DNA from 2 places in the Streptosporangium sp. NPDC023963 genome. Region 2 is predicted to be linked to the other one. Evidence: riboswitches for the same ligand, from Rfam matches in the RefSeq annotation. Region 2 holds a riboswitch; the other holds the start of a gene.

Region 1 (3,400 bases), on a different contig from region 2:
CCACCGTCGAGGTGAACGAGGCACTGCCCGCCGCGACCGCGTCCCCAGGCCCCGTGGCCACCCGGCAGGACGAGCCGGGCGAGCCCGCCAAGGCCACCGAGCCCGTTCGGGAGCCGAAGGTCCTGGCCAAGGGCACGTTCATCTCCCACGAGCACGAGACCGAGGGCGGGGCGAGGGTGCTGGAGCTGCCCGACGGGAGCCGGGTCCTGCGGATCGAGAACCTGGACACCTCCGACGGGCCGGACCTGCGGGTCTGGCTCAGTGACCAGCCCGTCAAGAAGGGCAACGCGGGATGGTTCAACCTGGACGACGGCAAGCACCTCGAACTCGGCGACCTGAAGGGGAACAAGGGCAACGCCAACTACGCCATTCCCGCCGGGGCCGACCTCGACAGCCTGAAGTCCGTCACCATCTGGTGCAAGCGCTTCAGCGTCTCCTTCGGAGCCGCCGCCCTGACCTGACACAATCTCCGACCCATGAGCGTTTCTGAGGAACTCCACGTCATCGGCCGCCCGCTCGTCGAGGCGCAGCTCGCCCATCCGACGGTGGCGGGCATCGCCCGGGGAGATCTCCCCGAGCCGGTGTTCCGGTCGTGGCTGGAGCAGGACTACCTGTTCCTGCTCGACTACGTCCGCGTCTTCTCGCGGCTCGCCTGGCAGGCCCCGGACGGGCATCTGGGCGACCTGGTGGACCTGGCGCACGCCACCTTCCACGAGGAGCTGAGCCTGCACCGGTCGCTGTCGGCCGAGTTCGGCGCCGACCTCGGCGGCGCGAGGAAGGGCCCGGCCTGCGCGGCCTACACCTCCTTCCTGCTCGACTCCGCGGCCGTCTACGCCGACGGCCTGGCCGCGCTCTACCCCTGCATGTGGGGCTACTCCACGCTCGGCCGCGCCCTGGCGGAGAATCCGCCCGCCGAGCCCCGCTACCGCGCCTGGGTCGACACCTACGCCCACCCGGCCTTCGCCGAGCTGACCGGGCGCATCGCGGTGATGATCGACGAGGCGGCGCCGGACCCGGGCAGGGCCGGGAAGCTGTTCGCCGAGGGAATGGCTCACGAACTCGCCTTCTGGGACGTTCCCTGACCTTGTCCGCCCCGCTGCCCGGATGCCGCCGCGGACCGGGTGATCCGGTAGGGCTGGACGTACCGAATTGGCCTGCTATCAGGGGAAATTGAAGGTCCGGATGAGGGCATCCACGGGGCTTTGCGCCCCATCCGGTGGAGGAGTTGGAACAATGGGCGTATGAGTGTTCCTGAGGTCGAGGCGCAGGCCGTGCCGGATGACGCGTTCCTGCTCGACGTGCGCGAGAACGACGAGTGGCGTGCCGGGCACGCGCCCGGCGCCGTCCACATTCCCCTGGGTGAGCTGCAGTCCCGGGTCGACGAGGTGCCCAAGGGCGCGCCCGTCTACGTGATCTGCCGGGTCGGCGGCCGTTCCGCGAACGCCACCGCCTGGCTCAACCACGTCGGCTGGGACGCGATCAACGTCGGCGGCGGCATGCGGTCCTGGGACGGCGCGGGGCGTCCGATGATCGCCGAGAGCGGCCAGGACCCCTTCGTCGCCTGAGCCGCCCGCCCTCGTCACCTGAGCCGTCCGAACCGTGCGAGGGGGAGCCCTCGCCGAGACGTGAGGGGGAGCCTCCGCCGAGACTCTTGCCAAGAAAGGAATGAATGGCATAATCAGGGCGAATGTCTACCGCGGGAGCTCGGGCGTAACCGGGCTGAGAGGGCGGAACACGCAGAGGGTCTCATCGACCTCCGACGCGCCGCCGACCGCATGAACCTGTCCGGGTAATGCCGGCGTAGGGAGTGTGCGTGATGACGTCTGCCGCCGTCGATTCCAAGGGTTCCGGCGATTCCGGAAACCCCGGGGCGGCCGAGGCGCCCCTCACCCTCGGCGAGGCTCCCCCCAAGGCGCTCGGCGTGCTCGACCAGGGAGCGCTCTGGGCCAACCTGGGTGTCAGCCTGCTCGGCTTCTCCGGCGCGATCACGCTGATCAATCCGCTCGGCGACCGGCCGCTGAGCTTCGTGGCCGCGATCCTGGCCGCCGTCGTGGGCAGCGTCGTCGGCACCGCGATGGTGGGCCTGGCCGCGATTCCCGGGCAGCGGACCGGCGCTCCGGCGATGGTCCTGCTGCGCGGGCTGTTCGGGGCCAGGCTCTCCTACCTGCCGACCGTGCTGAACATCGTCCAGATGCTGGGCTGGGGTGTCTTCGAGCTGTGGGTCATCTCCCAGGGCGCCCAGGCCATCGCGGGATCCTTCGGGATCGAGGTGCCCTACGCGGTCTGGGTGGTCGTCGCAGGAGTGATCACCACCGCGCTGACCATCCGGCCGCTGGGAGCGGTCCGCCTGCTCCGCAGGTACGTCACCGCCGCCGTGGTGATCTCGATGATCTGGTTCATGGTCGCCCTGTTCCAGCGGGGACCGGCGATCGGCGGCGGATCCTGGGAGGCGTTCGCCCCCTCGGTCGACTACGTGATCGCGCTGTCGGTCTCGTGGGTGCCGGTCGCGGCGGACTTCGCCCGCTTCTCCCGCTCCGGCAGGGCCGCGTTCGCCGGGGTCGTCGGCGGCTACACGATCGCCCAGGTGGCCTGCCTGGTCCTCGGCATCGCGGCGCTCGCGCTGGTCGGCAACAACCCCGGCCAGGTCTGGGACCCCTTCGTGGCCGCGGCCCTCGGCCCGATCTTCTTCGGCATCCTGGTGCTGCGCGAGACCGACCAGTCGTTCGTGAACGTCTACTCCACCGCGATGTCGCTGCAGAACCTGCTGCCCAGGCTGGACCGCCGGGTCATCTCCGTGGCCATCGGCGCGCTGGTCACCATCCTCGCGATCTTCGCCACCGACCAGACCTACACCGTCTTCCTCGGCCTCATCGGGGCGGTCTTCGTGCCGATGTTCGCGGTGCTCGCGGTGGACTACTTCCTGCTCGGCGGCGACAGGCGCTGGGACACCTCGGAGACCGCGCCCTCGCGCCCGCTCATGGTGCTCCCGTGGGTGCTGGGCTTCGTGGCCTGGTGGATGCTCGCCGCGCTGCCGGTCGCCCCGGAGGTCGCGTGGTGGTCCTCGTTCTGGAAGGGCGCCCGCGACGCGATCGGCTTCGTCCCGCAGCCGTGGATGAGCGCGTCCGTCGCCGCGTTCCTCGTCGCGGGTCTCGTCACCCTGGGGCTCGGCGCGCTCCGTCGCCGCTCCTGACCGCGCGCCGTACGGCTTCCGGCGTTCCGGTCGCCAGAGGCGGTCGTGGCGGTCGTGAGGCGGTCAGGGGCCCCGGGAAGGACCGGTCTACGCGTCGCCGGGCCCGCGGAGCACGGCGGTGGACTCGATGCGCAGCAGGCGTTCCTTGGCGGCCGAGCCCCCGGCGTACCCGCCGAGGACCGCCTCGCTCTCGACCACCCGGTGGCACGG
Region 2 (3,400 bases):
TCACGATCGCGTCGGCCCGGGGCAGGCCGCGCTCCTGGAGCAGCTGGGGCAGCCGCACCGCGTCGTCGACCACGACGTCCACTCCCGGGTTCCTGGCGGCGAGGAACTCGGCCAGCCTCGGGTTGATCTCGACGGCGATGTGGTGCCCCCGGCCGCCCAGCCGGCGCTGGATCTCCGCCGTGAACGCGCCCGTGCCGGGGCCGAGCTCGACGATCACCGGGTCGCCCCGGTGCGGGACCGGCGAGGCCACCGCCTCGGCGAGCCGCCGCGAGCTCGGCGCCACCGCTCCGACGGTGCCCGGCGAGCGGATCCACTGCCCCAGGAAGAGCGTGGTGTCATTGGTCATGGTTTGAAGGGTAGAGGGTACGGGAGCGCCCGCAGTACGCCACCTGGTCGATCTTGGCGGCTCAGAGACCCTCCACGGGCAGGTAGATCCGGCCGCCCTCGCGGGAGAACTCCTCGGACTTCTCCCGCATCCCGGCCTCCAGGGCCTCGGCGCCGGTCAGCCCGCGCTCCTCGGCGAACCTGCGCACGTCATGGCTGATCCTCATCGAGCAGAACCTCGGGCCGCACATCGAGCAGAAGTGCGCGGTCTTGGCCGGGGCGGCGGGCAGCGTCTCGTCGTGGAAGGACCGGGCGGTCCCGGGGTCCAGGGAGAGGGCGAACTGGTCCTCCCAGCGGAACTCGAACCGGGCGTCGGACAGCGCGTCGTCCCACGCCTGCGCGCCCGGGTGGCCCTTGGCGAGGTCGGCCGCGTGCGCCGCGATCTTGTAGGTGATCACGCCGGTCTTCACGTCGTCCCTGTCCGGCAGGCCCAGGTGCTCCTTGGGCGTGACGTAGCAGAGCATCGCCGTGCCGTACCAGCCGATCATCGCCGCGCCGATGGCCGAGGTGATGTGGTCGTAGCCGGGCGCGACGTCGGTCGTCAGCGGGCCGAGGGTGTAGAACGGGGCGTCGTCGCAGAGCTCGCGCTGCAGGTCGACGTTCTCCTTGATCTTGTGCATGGGGACGTGGCCGGGGCCCTCGACCATCACCTGGACGTCGTGCGCGTGAGCGATCCCCGTGAGCTCGCCCAGCGTCCTGAGCTCGGCGAACTGGGCCTCGTCGTTGGCGTCGGAGATCGATCCTGGGCGTAGGCCGTCGCCCAGCGAGAACGCCACGTCGTAGCGGGCCAGGATCTCGCAGATGTCGGCGAAGTGCTCGTAGAGGAAGCTCTCGCGGTGGTGCGCCAGGCACCAGGCCGCCATGATCGAGCCGCCCCGGGAGACGATCCCTGTCCTGCGCCGCGCGGTCAGCGGCACATGGGCCAGGCGCACCCCCGCGTGGACGGTGAAGTAGTCCACGCCCTGCTCGCACTGCTCGATCAGGGTGTCGCGGTAGATCTCCCACGACAGGCCGGCCGCGTCGCCGCCCGCCTTCTCCAGCGCCTGGTAGAGCGGGACGGTCCCGATCGGCACGGGGGAGTTGCGGATGATCCACTCGCGGGTGGTGTGGATGTCGCGCCCGGTGGACAGGTCCATCACCGTGTCGGCGCCCCACCGGATCGCCCACGTCATCTTGTCCACCTCCTCCTCGACGGTGGAGGCGACGGCCGAGTTGCCGATGTTGGCGTTGATCTTCACGAGGAAGTTGCGGCCGATGATCATCGGTTCGCTCTCGGGATGGTTGACGTTGGCCGGGATGATCGCCCGCCCGGCGGCCACCTCGGCGCGGACGAACTCCGGCGTCACGCCTTCGCGGACCGCGACGAACTCCATCTCCCGGCTGACCAGGCCGCGGCGGGCGTAGGCGAGCTGGGTGACCGGCGCCCCCGCCGCGCGCAGCGGCCGGTCGCCGCCGCCGGTGAAGACCGCGTCGAGGGAGCGCAGGTCGCGGGCCCAGGCGTCGCGGTCGCGGTAGCCGTCGTCGCCGGGGGCGCCGGGCCGGCCGCCGTACCGGACCGTGTCGCCCCGCTCCAGGATCCACTCCTCGCGCGGGCGCGGCAGGCCGCGGGTGACGTCGGTGGTCACGGACGGGTCCGTGTAGGGGCCCGAGGTGTCGTACAGCGTGACCGCGGTCCCGTCGGTCAGGCGCACCTCGCGCATGGGGACGCGCAGGTCGCCCTGATAGATCTTGGAGCTGGAAATACGCGCGTCGATCATCGCGCAAACTCCCTTCGCCGGCATTACCCGGAGCAGGTTCTGGCGGTCGGCGGCTGTCTCGGCCGTCCTCTCAGCCCGGTTCTCCGGGCTCCCGCGTTGGTCGAACGGAACGATAACGCGTATCCCCCGCGCCCACCATCCACCCGGCCGCATCGGACGCAGTAGTGTCACCATCAGGTACGGGGAGGGAGATCAGCCGGTGAATCCGGAAGCATCGGGGGCCGAGGACCGAATCTGGACGGTCCCCAACGCGTTGAGCCTGGCCAGGCTTCTGGGGGTGCCGGTTTTCCTGTGGCTGGTGCTGGGCCCGAAGGCCGACGGCTGGGCCGTCGCCCTGCTGATGCTGGCGGGGTTCTCCGACTGGCTCGACGGCAAGATCGCCCGTGCCTGGAACCAGACCAGCAGGCTCGGCCGCCTGCTCGACCCGCTGGCCGACCGGCTCTACATCCTGGCCACCCTGTTCGGCCTCGCCATGCGCGAGATCATCCCCTGGTGGCTGGCGCTGGCCATCCCGCTGCGCGACGTGATGCTGCTGGGCATCCCGCTCATCCTGCGCCGCCTCGGGTACGGTCCCGCGCTGCCCGTGCACTTCCTCGGCAAGGCCGCCACGGCCAACCTGCTCTACGCCTTCCCACTGCTCTTCCTGGCCCACCATCCCTCCTGGTACGCCGAGGCGGCGGGAATCGTCGGCTGGTCCCTGGCCATCTGGGGCACCGGCCTGTACTGGTGGTCCGGAGTGCTGTATTGGGTACAGGTGCGTCAGCTGACAAGCGAGGCCAAACGCCTTAAGAGGTGATCTGTGAAGGCCGTCGTCATGGCGGGCGGGGAGGGGACACGGCTCCGGCCGATGACCGCGAACCAGCCCAAACCTCTCCTACCCGTGATCAACCGGCCGATCATGGAGCATGTGCTTCGCCTGCTGAAACGGCACGGCTTCACCGAGACGGTGGTCACCGTGCAGTTCCTGGCAGCCCTGGTCCGCAACTACTTCGGCGACGGCGACGAGCTCGGCATGAGCCTGTACTACGCCACCGAGGACACGCCGCTCGGCACCGCGGGCAGCGTGAAGAACGCCGCCGACCGGCTCCGCGACGACCGCTTCCTGGTCATCTCCGGCGACGCGCTGACCGACATCGACCTGACCGACATGATCCGCTTCCACCGCGAGAACGGCGCGATGGTCACGATCGGGCTCAAGCGCGTCCCCAACCCGCTGGAGTTCGGCATCGTCATCGTCGACGACCAGGGCAGGGTGGAGC

The links. A riboswitch is a leader RNA that binds a small molecule or an ion and turns the genes downstream of it on or off. The one in region 2 is predicted to bind thiamine pyrophosphate.
Region 1: another riboswitch for thiamine pyrophosphate. It lies ahead of AB0F88_RS24950 (cytosine permease); the one in region 2 lies ahead of thiC (phosphomethylpyrimidine synthase ThiC).

The regions. Positions count from the first base shown of each region.
Region 1 covers NZ_JBEZZK010000008.1:266,790-270,189, forward strand. Annotated here, with positions in the region: gene AB0F88_RS24935 (DM13 domain-containing protein) at 1-461, shown strand, start outside; gene AB0F88_RS24940 (TenA family protein) at 477-1,082, shown strand; gene AB0F88_RS24945 (rhodanese-like domain-containing protein) at 1,242-1,565, shown strand; TPP riboswitch at 1,687-1,825, shown strand; gene AB0F88_RS24950 (cytosine permease) at 1,817-3,190, shown strand; gene AB0F88_RS24955 (methylated-DNA--[protein]-cysteine S-methyltransferase) at 3,278-3,400, opposite strand, start outside.
Region 2 covers NZ_JBEZZK010000020.1:28,810-32,209, forward strand. Annotated here, with positions in the region: gene AB0F88_RS38115 (SAM-dependent methyltransferase) at 1-346, opposite strand, end outside; gene thiC (phosphomethylpyrimidine synthase ThiC) at 408-2,141, opposite strand; TPP riboswitch at 2,134-2,246, opposite strand; gene AB0F88_RS38125 (CDP-alcohol phosphatidyltransferase family protein) at 2,341-2,937, shown strand; gene AB0F88_RS38130 (mannose-1-phosphate guanyltransferase) at 2,941-3,400, shown strand, end outside.